2 regions of the Pseudoalteromonas sp. SR44-5 genome follow, and region 2 is predicted to be linked to the other one. Evidence: predicted binding sites of a transcription regulator. Region 2 holds the regulator's gene; the other holds the start of a gene.

Region 1 (6,751 bases), on a different contig from region 2:
ATAATGTGTTTGTTGGCACTGTTTACATCAACGAAGTGGCGGCGGCTTTAAAAGCAGGACAAATTAGTCGCGACCAATTTGATTTATTAGCAGTAGCAATTAATACTGGTACTAACTTACCAAGTGTAGCCACACCGAATGGACAAGCTGCATTTTTATTCTTACTAACATCAACACTTGCTCCCGTATTACGTTTATCTTACGGGCGTATGGTTTATATGGCACTTCCCTATACCATTGTACTTACGGTTGTTGGTTTAAGCTCTACATATCTAGGGCTTAGTGAGGTAACTGATTTACTCTATCAATGGGGTTGGATTGAACACCACAGCGCAAGCTTACAAAGTATAGGAAGTTCAGGGCATTAAATATCCGAACTCTGGACAGTAAATCCCTTAACCCATATTTAGGTTAAAGAGTAAAAACAAAGCTGCTTCGGCAGCTTTTTTATTGTTACAAATCATATTTATCCTTGCGCCTAGTTTAATGACTAAGTCATAATTCATCTACAAATTATAGATTGGATATTTTATGACTTGGTTAGCAAATTTAGCCCAACAGCGCAGTGCTTGGTTACAGCTCGCTTTTAGCGCTTTTATTTTTGAAGTAATCGCATTGTTTTTTCAATATAAAATGGGCTTAGAGCCATGCATTATGTGTATTTACCAACGTACTGCCATGCTGGGGTTATTAGCCGCTGGGTTACTCGGTGCAATTAAACCCACGAATGTAATATGCCGCCTAACAGCATTTTCTGCATGGGCAGTTGCCAGTATTTGGGGTTATTTAATTGCACGCGAACATATCGATATGCAAACTACCACCGATCCTTTTGCGTTTAGCTGTGAATTCGAACCTAATTTCCCATTACCATTGCACGAATGGATGCCACATTTTTTTGCTGCAACAGGTGACTGTGGCAACATCGATTGGCAATTTGCAGGGCTAAGTATGCCGGCGTGGATGGAGATCATTTTTGCCGCATTTACTCTGATACTAATGGCCGTTGTAGCAAGTCGTTTAATAATTAAAAAGTCGCTGTGATGATGGCATTATTTTCAAGTCAAGTAACGCAATTAAAATCGTTTAAAATACGTCAACGTCAGCAAATAATTGCGATTGCAGTGAGTATGTTAACTCCAATGCAAAAAATCAGTTTGCGTATTATAAAGCTGGTTTTATTGATCCCAGTATTTCTATCATTAGCGTATGTTGAAGGTTGGTTGTTACTTCCAGCTTTACTTCTGGCCGGGTTAAGCTACCCGTTGTTAACCACTCCAGTCGAAATTCAATTCTCTAAACGCTATTTAAGGCACGCTATTAAGCAATTTGAGCAGGGCGAATAATTCGCCCTGCTGATTTTTAGAATGTAACTTTGCCATCCAATTTAGCGACTAATTTTTCGCCAATACCTTTCACCTGCGCTAAATCTGCAACAGACTTAAACTTGCCTTGCTTGGTACGGAAATCAATTATCGCTTGCGCTTTTGATTTACCAATACCCGGCAGCTGAGTAAGCTGTTCGACTGTTGCTTGATTCACATTGACTAACTGAACTTTCTTCATACTTTCAGCAGTCTCTGTTTTAGTTACAGCTGCGCTACTAGGCAATGAAATAGCTAAGCCAAGCACTACCACTATTAAAGTTAAAAACTTCATGTTTCTCCTCCATGATATCCATACGTGGACTCAATTAATAGTTGATTTTAATGCCTTCACTTTTGGACTACCTCCAAATAAAGTCATACTAAAAAAGTGCGACTATTTAAATAAAGTAAAGTTGTACCTCTTTGTCAAATCCTAGTAGTAAAAAATAAAAATGTTCACTTGCAAAAAGACCAATAAACAATTACTGTACATAAAAACAGTAATCAATCAAGGTGAACTTGTTATTCACCAAGCAAATTGGCAGGAGAAATCATGGCTGTTGTTGTTAAATATGTTGTAGAGAGAAACGGAGTCGAGCGTATGACGTTTACTACTAAAAAAGAAGCTGACGCGTATGACAAAATGCTTGATATAGCAGAGTCGCTTGAGGTTATGCTTGAGAAAGTTGATGTGCCACTAAGCGAACAACAAATCGAATCGCTCGCACTTGAGATTGCTAAAAGTAAAGACGACTTTATGAATGTACTTAAAGGCGGCAAAGAGGCAATACAGAAAACACCTACGGCGAAAGTAAAAAAAGAAAATGTAGCGTCGATTAAAGCCAGCGCAGATAAAGAAGCAAGCTAAAAAATTACAAGTTAACTAACTAAAAAAGGGCAATTAATTGCCCTTTTTTAGTTATAAAAATTACTACCCGTTATAGCCCTCGTTCAACTTCATCAAATAATTCGGTGATCTCTTTATTTGGTGGCGCTGTTGATAAGCTCACTGTAATGATTGCAATTGTTGCAAGTATAAAGCCCGGTATAATTTCATAAATGATACTGCTGAGGCTCTCACCATTTATAGTGATTGGCGCGTATATCCAGATCAACACTGTCCCTGCACCCACAACCATGCCACTGATCGCACCTTGTAGATTCATTCGCTTCCAATACAAGCTAAGTAATACTAACGGGCCAAACGCAGCCCCAAAACCAGCCCATGCATTACTTACTAAATCTAAAATAGAACTATCGCGATCATAAGCCAAATAAATAGCAAATAATGCAACGAGTAGTACACTAATTCGCCCAACTAAAACCAGCTCGGTTTGTGATGCATCACGGTTTAAATAAATTTTATAGAAGTCTTCAGTCAAAGAGCTTGAACAAACCAATAACTGAGATGAAATAGTACTCATAATCGCAGCTAAAATAGCAGCAAGTAAAAAGCCGGCAATAAGTGGATGGAAAACCAATTCAGATAATACTAAGAATATAGTTTCTTTATCGTCAATCAGCATTTGATTTTCGATCATGTAAGCGGCACCAAATAGTCCAGTTAACACTGCACCAATCGCTGATAAAGTCATCCACGACATACCAATACGACGCATAGTTGGCATATCTTTCACTGACCGTACTGACATAAAACGTACTATGATATGCGGTTGACCAAAATAACCTAAGCCCCATGCCATTGCAGAAATAATAGCGATAGTTGAACCACCAGCAAACCAATCTAACATATTAAGCGAGTGGACTTCGCTCTCTTTCGGAGCGCTTAACAGCAAGTCATAGCTGGCATTAGCAAGTGTGTCTAACACTGGCTGGTCTAGCATCGTATAAGTAACAATAGGTACAGCAAGTAGCGAGACAAACATAATGCAACCTTGCACAAAGTCAGTCAAACTAACAGCTAAGAAACCACCAAACAATGTATAGAGTACGACGACTCCGGTTGTCACATAAAGCCCTGTTTCGTAACTCATCTGAAATGAGTTTTCGAATAATTTACCGCCAGCGACAACGCCTGAAGAAGTATAAAGTGTAAAGAAAACGATGATCACGATTGCCGAGATGACTCGTAATATATTTTTATTATCAGCAAAACGATTAGCAAAGTAATCTGGGATGGTAATCGAGTCATTCGCTTTTTCAGTATAGACACGTAGCCTTGGCGCGACTAAAAAGTAGTTTGCCCAAGCACCAAGTACTAAACCTATCGCAATCCAAACTTTACTTAAGCCAAATAGATACATAGCACCGGGTAAACCCATAAGTAGCCAACCACTCATGTCCGATGCACCTGCAGATAGTGCAGCTACAGCTGGTGATAAACTTCTGCCACCCAACATATAACCCGACACATCGGCGGTAGACTGCTTATAAGCGTACAAGCCAATACCTAGCATTACGATAAAATACGCAGCTAAAGAAATAATCATTCCAGTTTCCAAACTCGCCTCCAACTCTGAAGTTAAAACCTGGCTTTCAATCCTAATAATGACTCATAAATCAATACTATATAAAGTCATTATTGGTGTAAAAACCAACCTAGAACTTGACTATATCACGCAAAGGGTGAATAACTCCACTTACTGAGGTAGCCAAGTAATGATATAAGGTGGAGTTGTTTTTATCTGATGGTTAATTATTTAACTACAGAACATGGTAATTAATACTTAATTACCTTAGGATTAGATCGATGATGTATCAATTAATTAATACTATAGCATTGATATTCTAAATATAATTAATGCTATTTATGCTGTTTTATCTTATATTGCCCAAGTAATCGCTTAACTGATGTGGACCCGCTGTTTATGTATTTTTATGCTGCACGCCAACCAATTTTAGATCGAAACAAACAACTTGTAGGGTATGAGCTACTCTTTCGTGATGGCGTTGATAATGTATTCCCTGATATTGATGGTGACGAGGCAACCACTCGGCTAATTGAAGGTAGTCAATTCAATTTTGGTTTAGAAGATCTCACCGATAATAAACCAGCGTATATCAACTTTACGCTTGAAACATTACAAAAAGGCTACCCAACTCTGCTTGGTAAAGATCAGATTGTTGTAGAAATACTCGAAACAATTCAACCAGGGAAACGCTTGCTCGCGATCGTCAAAGACTTAAAACAAAAAGGTTATACGCTCGCGCTGGATGATTATATTCACCAGCCTGTATGGCGTCATTTTTATCCTTTTATTGATATTATTAAAATAGATTTTATCAATTGTGACGTTGACACTATCCACACCATAATCGAAGAAATTAAACCTTATCCGCATATAAAATTATTAGCAGAAAAGGTAGAAACCTACGAAAAGTATCAATTAGCATTAGATCTTGGCTTTACTTACTTTCAGGGGTTTTTCTTTTCCAAACCAGAAATGGTGCAAAGTAAAACCTTGCCGCCATCAGAGATAGCTCTTGCCGAGCTGCTTTATGAGACATCCACTGTTGAAGTCAATTTAAAGAAAATTACCGACGTATTTGAGCGAGATGTAAACCTCTCTTATAAATTATTACGTTATAGTAATTCAGCGGCATTTAAGCGCAGAGCTGAGATCAGCACCATCAAACAAGCACTAATTGTGCTAGGTGCAGCAGAAATTAAAAAGTTTTTATCCTTGTTGTTTGCAGCTCAAGTTGCTGGTGATAAACCCGCAGAGTTAATACGCTTATCGTTAACCAGAGCACGCTTTACTGAGTTGCTAGCTATAAACCATAATAAACTCAAAGATACGGGCATGGCTTTTTTAACCGGTATGATGTCATTAATGGATGCCATATTAGATGAAGATATGCAAAGCGTGATGAAAAAGCTACCATTATCCAACGACATAAAGTTAGCATTATTAGAGGATCAAGGTTTACTGGCACAATATCTGCGCTTAGTAAAATTATACGAACAAGCCAATTGGCAAGGTGCAAACGCGATTAAAGATGAGCTTGGTCTTGGCGCTGGTAAAGTGCCAGATGCGTATCATGATGCCGTTAACTGGGCTAATGAACAAATGAAAGTGCTGGCAGGATAATAAATAATACCGTAAATAACAATGCCAGCTTAGACGCTGGCATTTTTATTTAACCTGAAAATACACATTAAAGGCTTTCTAAAAAGTCTTCATCAAAATCGTCGGGCTCTTTTTCAACCGGTGGATTACCATCATACAACTCATATAACTGACGTTGAAAGTAAATGTCTTTCATAAAAATATACGGATCGAGTGACTCATTCAATAAGCTTTCTTGTGGTATTAAAGAAGCCCGAGCTTCTACAGCCTTTAACGCAAACACCAATACAGTTTGTGGCGTGGTTAAGGCAATTTTTGGTAACACATAGCCATCAACCACTGCACCCGTTAGGTTACGCGCTGTTGACGGTCCCATTCCCGGTAGCATTAAATAAGCACCGTCGCCTATTCCCCATACCCCCAGAGTTTGACCAAAGTCTTCATCGACAATATTCAAACCAAGCGATGTCGCAACATCAAATAAGCCAAAAATACCCACAGTTGAATTAACTAAAAACCGCGCTAAGCTCACGCCTGCGTTACCCGCTTTACCTTGTAGCGTGGCATTAACTACATCAGTTGGTGCACTAATGTTGCCAGTAAAATTGACGATACTACGGCGCACCGGTGTTGGTGTTACGGCCACATACCCTACCGCAACAGGGCGCAGAACATAAGCATCAAGTACATCCATATTAAAATCATACATTGGACGGTTAAATGATTGTAGTGGATCTCGCTCATCTATTTTTTCGTCAGGCACTTGCGCGCATCCTGCTAGCACCAATAGCCCAAACAAAACTAAACTCTGTCTTAACATCTTTTATCCTTAAGGTATTAATTCATTGATAAGTAAATCGTAAGCCTTGGTTTGGCTACGTTCTAACACATCTGAACGCCCTTCCAACTCACCCGTTGAAGGCATTACTGATGCATCCTTTGAAATGCGTGCAGTTAAAATAATTTTATCAACGCTTGAAAGCGTTAACCCTGCGACCATAGCATTACTATCACTTAACTGTACTTCAATTGGAAAACTATAATCTGTTAATTTTACCACTGCGAGCGGCATTGGCGGACCATTGGCAGCTTTTGCAAATACGAATAAGGTACCTTGGATTGGAAGCTTGTCCGCAAGCTGTGGCGCAAGATTAACGGTAACTTTGATAGCACTCATTTTAGCTGCGTTATTATCCTCGCCACTGCCCTGCTCAGCTTGTGGTTGCAACGCAGGTGCTAGTTGTGTGTTTTCAGCTGTAATATTTTGTTCAATTTCAGTAATTCGCTGAGCAATCATGTCATAGCGAGTATCTTGCTCATCCATACTCTTTAAAAGCACTTCGAATGCTGCTT
Region 2 (6,751 bases):
AACTAAATGCAGGTTTTAAGTGAAAAGGCGCGAAATGCGCCTTTTTTATGGTTTTGGCTACTTAAAGTACAGCATTGCTATTTTTCGCTGCTAAAGCTTGGTTTTGCCATGCGGTAAATAATTTTTGTTGCTTGTCGGAAATTTTTAAACCATAGGTTTTTTGCATATAAAAATAAGCATCGGCAATGCGTTTTCGTGCATAAAAGGGCGGCTCTACCACACGCTGTTTAAAATCTACCTTTACCTGGCAGCGACCATATTGGCTTGCATTACCTGCAATCATGCCAAAGCTGTAATTAGATCGGTCTGCGTTTATTTCACCAATTGCCGGAGCGAGATTATTTATATCAGCTTCCATTTTCCGAAATTGCGCACTGACTTTAATGCAATTTTTTCGGCCGCCATCTTGCCAGCATTGTAGCTGGTGACCAAATTCCCATGCAGACACAATATGTTCCCACTCAATCCGAGTTGCGCGCGCATTTGGTTTGCCTGAACGAGTAACCGCATTGCGAGGCACATAACCACATGCATTTGGGTCGGGCACCAGTTTTTTACCTTGGCGTTTAATATTACAGCCACAATAGAGGCTGGTGGCGTTATCAGGAAGGGTTTTGATGAGGTGTTTTTTTGCGCTGTAAAAACTGGTGAATTGTTCTGCATAAAGGTTAAAACTCACACAACACAATACCAGCGCAATAATTAAATGCGGCATATCCAATCACTTTAGTGAACTACAGGAAGCGCTAGTTTAGAGCGATTATTCAAAAAGTAAATCGCTTAACTGTGTGATGTAGTGGGAATTTTAACTCATCTCTAAGGTAAGGTTAGCTACTTGGGCGACGGGAAGTACGTTTTCTAAAACGGATATTCTGTAGTAATAAAATAAAGCCAGTTAAACAAAACAATACGCTACTGGCTGCAAAACTTATTAATAATGGGTTATTAAAATCTTCACGTTGCTCATAGTCCATTATGTGTAACATCCAGAAAAAATCGAAAATTCGCCAAATTGTGCTGCGAACAGTAATAACTTGGCCGCTATCAGCGGATAAATATAGTGTGGTGTTAAACGTATCGTCAAAATTTACTTGCCAAATATTTTCTTTAAAGCCAACTTCGCTAGTACCTTTAGCTAGTTTGATCACGTCTGTTACTTGCGCATTGATTAATAGATGAGCTTGGGCATTGGCAATAATTTGCGCTTTACTCGGTGCTACCAAAGGACGGCCAGTAACTCCGTTAAAGCTGTACTCACCGTTACTGTTGCTCACAATAATGGTAGGGATTGTTAAAAAGTGACTATAACTAATTTGTCTTGGTTGAGTAATTTTTGCAACGATATTATCAACTGAGGCTAGATAATCAGCTTGTTTGAATGGGTTATTTAATTGCCGCGCAGCTAAATGTTTACCGTGAACTTTTTCAAGCGGTATAGCACTCATAATTAAACCACCGAGTAACCATGCAAAAATTTGTAGCGCTAATAAGTAACCTAACCATTTGTGAAACTTACGCGCATGTTTAAAAATGCGTTTATCCATAGTGACTACCTGTTTGTTATTAGTGCGGTATTCTATAAATTATATTGAGTTTGCCAATGTGGCAAATTGTCGCATCAACAAAATAAAACTAGCTACTCTAGATTTGGTATATACGCAAAATTAGGTTAAAGTTTGCGTTGTTATTAACGCAGGGTAAAAATGAAACAATGTCGGAAATTCAATTTTTAAATGTAGATCTAGAGCTTGAATCAAAGCAAGATATTAGTTTGTTAGTTGCAGACTTAAAAAAAAGTGCTGTGGTTTTGCATTACGATAAAGATGAGTACCGTCAACTAGCACGTATTGAGTCTAATGAAGACGTTATCTCACCAGATAAAGCGATTAACCACTTATGTGAGTTAATTGAATCTTGCTCACGCAATGCATTAAAGCAGTGGTTATCATGCTCAAAGCGCACCTTTGATATTGGCTTTGAATCAGGCACTTCGCCAAAATGCTTTAATCAAGCGCTCAGTGCCGATACTTTATTGCGTATTTCTGCTATTGGCGCAGGTATTGAAATTACAATTTATCCACTTTCAAGTTAGCCTTTTCGCTCTACAATTGCTGCGGTCATTCTTGATACGCAGCACAGTTCTCCACGACTATTGGTGATTTTTATTTCCCATACGGATGTACGCTTGCCTAAGTGTAGTGGTGCTGCTATCGCGGTTAATATACCATTACGTGATGCTTTTAGATGATTGGCATTGATCTCCTGGCCAACACAATAAAACTTTGTAAAATCAACAGCAAAGTTTGCAGCATAACTCGCCACCGTTTCTGCAAGTACAACATTTGCGCCGCCATGCACCATACCCATAGGGTTATGATGAGCTGGGATCGCGGGCATCGTTGCTACTAAATAATCATCGCCTATTTCACTTATTTCAATGCCCATGGTTTTCATCAATGTGCCTTGACCACTTATGCCGTCATCAAGTTGCTTACATTGTGCTAGGGTGATCGGTTGATACCAAATACTCATCTGTCTACCTCACTAAGTTATTTACTAAATCAGTCTACACTTTTAAACATTTTCCTACAGTTAAGATCATAAAAATAGATAAAATGTACCTATATTATCTAACTGTTAATGGATCTTAAGGATGAAAGTAAAGGTATTTGGATGTGGTGCAATATTATTAATGAGCCTTGTTGCTCAGCCGCAGGCTGTTGCTAGTACCCAACATCAACTCGATATTGGTTTTACCGATTTAGCTGGTTTAGATGAATCTTTTTTAGGCGCACGGTATCGATATTTTGCGCAAGATCTTGAATCTTTGACTGGTCCATACGAGCTAAAAGCGTATTTAAATCAAGTCAATAATTATGCTATTGGTGGGTTTGCTAATGATGATTTTAGCTATTTAAATGCCGATGCTGCCATCTATGGTCCCGCAGGATTAGTTATTAGTGCCAGCGCGCAGCGCCTCTGTGAGGATAATAGCTATTGGCAAAATACTGATTATTTAGTGAGTGCCGCTGTTGGTAAGCAAATGAATGAACAGTTACAACTAGGGTTCAATGTATATTACAGTCGCTTAGAGCGCCATGATATGTGGTTTGGCAAAGATAATGAAAGAGTCGCGGTTGAATGGACTTATGCTCCTTATGTTCGTTGGACAAATATAGTTAGCAATCAAGGTTGGGATTTAGAGCTAAAGCAATTGGCAGGGCGTTATCGTTATGTGCAGGGGCAGGCGGTTTATTATGTAAATCAAGCATGGTCAGTGGGAGTCGTTGCCAATATTCGGAATCAGAAAAATCTAAAAGACAACTATGAACTGCAAACGCAATATTGGTTTAATCAACATGTAGCATTAAAGTTTGGTCTTGGATCTGCGCTTGATTCTGGAAGTGGTTTAAATAGTATGAGCTTGTTATTAACGGCGCGATTTTAAGCCAATTTATATTTGCGATTTTCAGATAACTGTATATACTCACAGTTAAATGTACTGTATGGAAAACCAGTTGTATGCGCCCATTAACGAATCGCCAAGCTCAAATTCTCGAACTTATTAAAGTTTTTATTAAAGATACCGGTATGCCGCCAACCCGTGCTGAGATTGCGCAAACGTTAGGTTTTAAAAGTGCTAATGCAGCGGAAGAACATTTAAAGGCATTAGCGAAAAAGGGCGTTATTAAAATGAAGCCCGGTGCTAGTCGAGGTATTCAGTTAGTTGAAGAGGATGAGCCGGAACAACTTGGTTTACCTCTAATAGGCAGAGTTGCCGCTGGTGAGCCTATTTTGGCAGAGCAGCATGTTGAAAGTCATTGCAAAATAGATCCACTCTTGTTTAAACCGGCTGCTGATTTTTTACTGCGTGTGCAAGGCATGAGTATGAAAGACATTGGTATTATGGATGGCGATTTATTGGCAGTACACAGCACTCAAGTTGCTGAAAATGGCCAAGTGGTGGTTGCCCGTGTTGATGACGATGTAACAGTAAAACGCCTTGAAAAAGCAGGTAAAAAAGTTTTTTTACATGCTGAAAATGATGAATTTTCACCGATTGAAGTGGATCTTGAACATGAATCTTTCAATATTGAAGGGTTGGCTGTTGGGGTGATCCGCAACGCTGATTGGATGTAAATTTTTTGATCTATATTTTGCACCAAATTGGTGAAGTTTGGTGCATTTAATTTTTTACCGCTTTAATGGCTAGATTTTATACTTAGCTATAGCGTCCTAAGCCCTATCAAATCTACTTACCAGCTACTTTTAGCCCTCTAATATTATCCCTAATTACAAAATAACGCGCTGATTTTTAGCTGTTATTTATGCACCAAAAAAGAATTTAATTGCTCTTAAAACTTGCTAATTGTTCATTTTTTAACTAATTGGTTAATACACTGTGTTAACAGCTACTTTAAAAGTCTAACAATTTTGCTCAATAGCATAATTTAGGGTTGCGTTAATATTCAGTAACAATAAAAAATAACGAATTGGCGCGAATAAAGCTGTGCCGCCTTTTCGCTTTGCGTTTTGCAATAGCATTTAAAGGAGCCGTCACATGGGTAAATTGAGCTCTACCTTGTGGCTTATATTGTTTGTTCTACCGCAGCAAGTATTGGCTAATAGCCAGTTTAATATGCGTAAGGGCGTAACAGATATAAGTAATGATGTTTATCAGCTGCACATGACAATATTTATTATATGTTGTGTGATTGGGGTCATCGTGTTCGCCGTGATGTTTTGGGCACTGATCCACCACCGTAAATCTAAAGGGGCAAAACCAGCCCAATTTCATGAAAGTACTAAAGTTGAAATCCTTTGGACGGCAATCCCATTTGTGATTTTAATTGCCATGGCTGTTCCCGCCACTAAAACCTTAATTTCGATGGAAGACGCCAGTAAGGCTGATCTCACCATTAAAATTACTGGTTCTCAATGGAAGTGGCATTATGAGTATATGGGAGAAGATGTTTCTTTTTACTCTATTTTAGCTACCCCGCAAGAACAAATTACCAACCAAGCAGATAAATCAAGCACCTATTTACTAGAGGTTGATAAACCTTTGGTGTTGCCAATTAATCAAAAAGTACGATTTTTAATGACCTCAGACGACGTTATTCATTCTTGGTGGGTGCCTGATTTTGCAGTGAAAAAAGATGCTAACCCTGGGTTTATCAATGAAACTTGGACCAGAATTAATGAAGAGGGCATTTATCGAGGGCAATGTGCAGAACTATGCGGAAAGGATCATGGCTTTATGCCTGTGGTGGTTGAAGCTAAATCTGAGCAAGCATTTGCAAACTGGCTGAGCGAAGCTAAGCAGGCAAAAGCAAACGCTGCAATTGCTGATGCTGCATTATTAGATCAAACATTACCAAAAGAAGAATTAATGACACTCGGCGAGCAAGTCTATATGGCCAGTTGCGCTGCGTGTCACCAACCAACAGGTATGGGCTTACCGGGGGTTTTCCCGGCGCTCAAAGGCAGTCCGGTAGTATTAGGAGATATTAAAGATCATATTGATGTAGTGCTTCATGGTCGCCCAGGTACCGCTATGCAAGCATTTGACAAGCAGTTATCAATCAAGCAGCTAGCAGCTGTGATCACCTATAAGCGTAATGCATGGGGCAATGACACTGGGGATGTAATTCAACCGAGTCAGATACAAGCCGCGATTGATGCAACTTCGGAGGCTAAATAATGAGTAGCGTAACAGAGCAACAACATGATCAAGCTGCACACCATGATGGACATCATCATCCTGCGAAAGGTTTTAAACGCTGGCTTTATACTACTAACCATAAAGATATCGGAAGCTTATATTTAATTTTTTCGTTGACGATGTTTTTAATTGGTGGCGCCATGGCGATGGTGATCCGCGCAGAGTTATTTCAACCTGGCTTACAGTTAGTAGAGCCTCACTTTTTTAATCAAATGACCACAGTACATGGCTTGATCATGGTCTTTGGTGCCGTTATGCCGGCCTTTACAGGATTGGCTAACTGGATGGTACCACTCATGATTGGCGCACCAGATATGGCATTACCACGGATGAATAATTGGAGCTTTTGGATTTTACCTTTTGCTTTTATTATTTTACTGGCATCCCTATTTATGCCAGGTGGTGGCCCGGCATTTGGCTGGACTTTTTATGCACCACTGTCAACAACTTACAGTAACGATAATACCGCATTATTTGTTTTTGCTATTCACATCATGGGTATTAGTTCAATTATGGGCGCAATCAATGTGATTGTAACTATCGTTAATTTACGTGCGCCAGGTATGACTTGGATGAAGCTGCCGCTGTTTGTGTGGACATGGCTTATCACCGCTTTTTTATTGATTGCTGTGATGCCGGTATTGGCCGGTGCTGTGACTATGGTATTGACTGATAAGTATTTTGCAACCAGCTTTTTTGATGCTGCTGGGGGCGGTGATCCGGTGATGTTCCAGCACATATTTTGGTTTTTTGGTCACCCTGAAGTGTACATTATGATACTGCCAGCCTTTGGCATTATCTCGACTATAGTGCCGACCTTTTCACGTAAAAAATTATTTGGTTATGCCTCTATGGTATATGCCACATCTTCGATTGCTTTACTGAGCTTTATAGTTTGGGCGCATCATATGTTTACCACAGGTATGCCTGTTGCTGGCGAATTATTTTTTATGTATGCCACTATGCTGATATCGGTGCCAACTGGGGTCAAAGTATTTAACTGGGTAGCCACCATGTGGCGTGGTT

Evidence for each region. Region 2 encodes LexA, which represses DNA repair genes until DNA is damaged. Its sites were predicted from a motif close to TACTGTATNNNNATACAGTA; they were not measured.
Region 1: a site for LexA is predicted at 1,851-1,870, ahead of H5154_RS09870 (YebG family protein). Genes of this name have one in related genera too.

Annotation. Positions count from the first base shown of each region.
Region 1 is NZ_JACJDT010000014.1:1,278-8,028, forward strand. Features, by position in the region: gene nhaB (sodium/proton antiporter NhaB) at 1-368, shown strand, start outside; gene dsbB (disulfide bond formation protein DsbB) at 532-1,044, shown strand; gene H5154_RS09860 (DUF6170 family protein) at 1,044-1,346, shown strand; gene H5154_RS09865 (ComEA family DNA-binding protein) at 1,363-1,659, opposite strand; gene H5154_RS09870 (YebG family protein) at 1,921-2,235, shown strand; gene putP (sodium/proline symporter PutP) at 2,306-3,817, opposite strand; gene H5154_RS09880 (EAL and HDOD domain-containing protein) at 4,196-5,419, shown strand; gene H5154_RS09885 (VacJ family lipoprotein) at 5,487-6,218, opposite strand; gene ccmI (c-type cytochrome biogenesis protein CcmI) at 6,228-6,751, opposite strand, start outside.
Region 2 is NZ_JACJDT010000022.1:22,592-29,342, forward strand. Features, by position in the region: gene H5154_RS12960 (endonuclease) at 62-715, opposite strand; gene H5154_RS12965 (hypothetical protein) at 828-1,544, opposite strand; gene H5154_RS12970 (hypothetical protein) at 1,712-2,092, shown strand; gene H5154_RS12975 (PaaI family thioesterase) at 2,089-2,532, opposite strand; gene H5154_RS12980 (hypothetical protein) at 2,654-3,448, shown strand; gene lexA (transcriptional repressor LexA) at 3,523-4,140, shown strand; gene coxB (cytochrome c oxidase subunit II) at 4,562-5,704, shown strand; gene ctaD (cytochrome c oxidase subunit I) at 5,704-6,751, shown strand, end outside.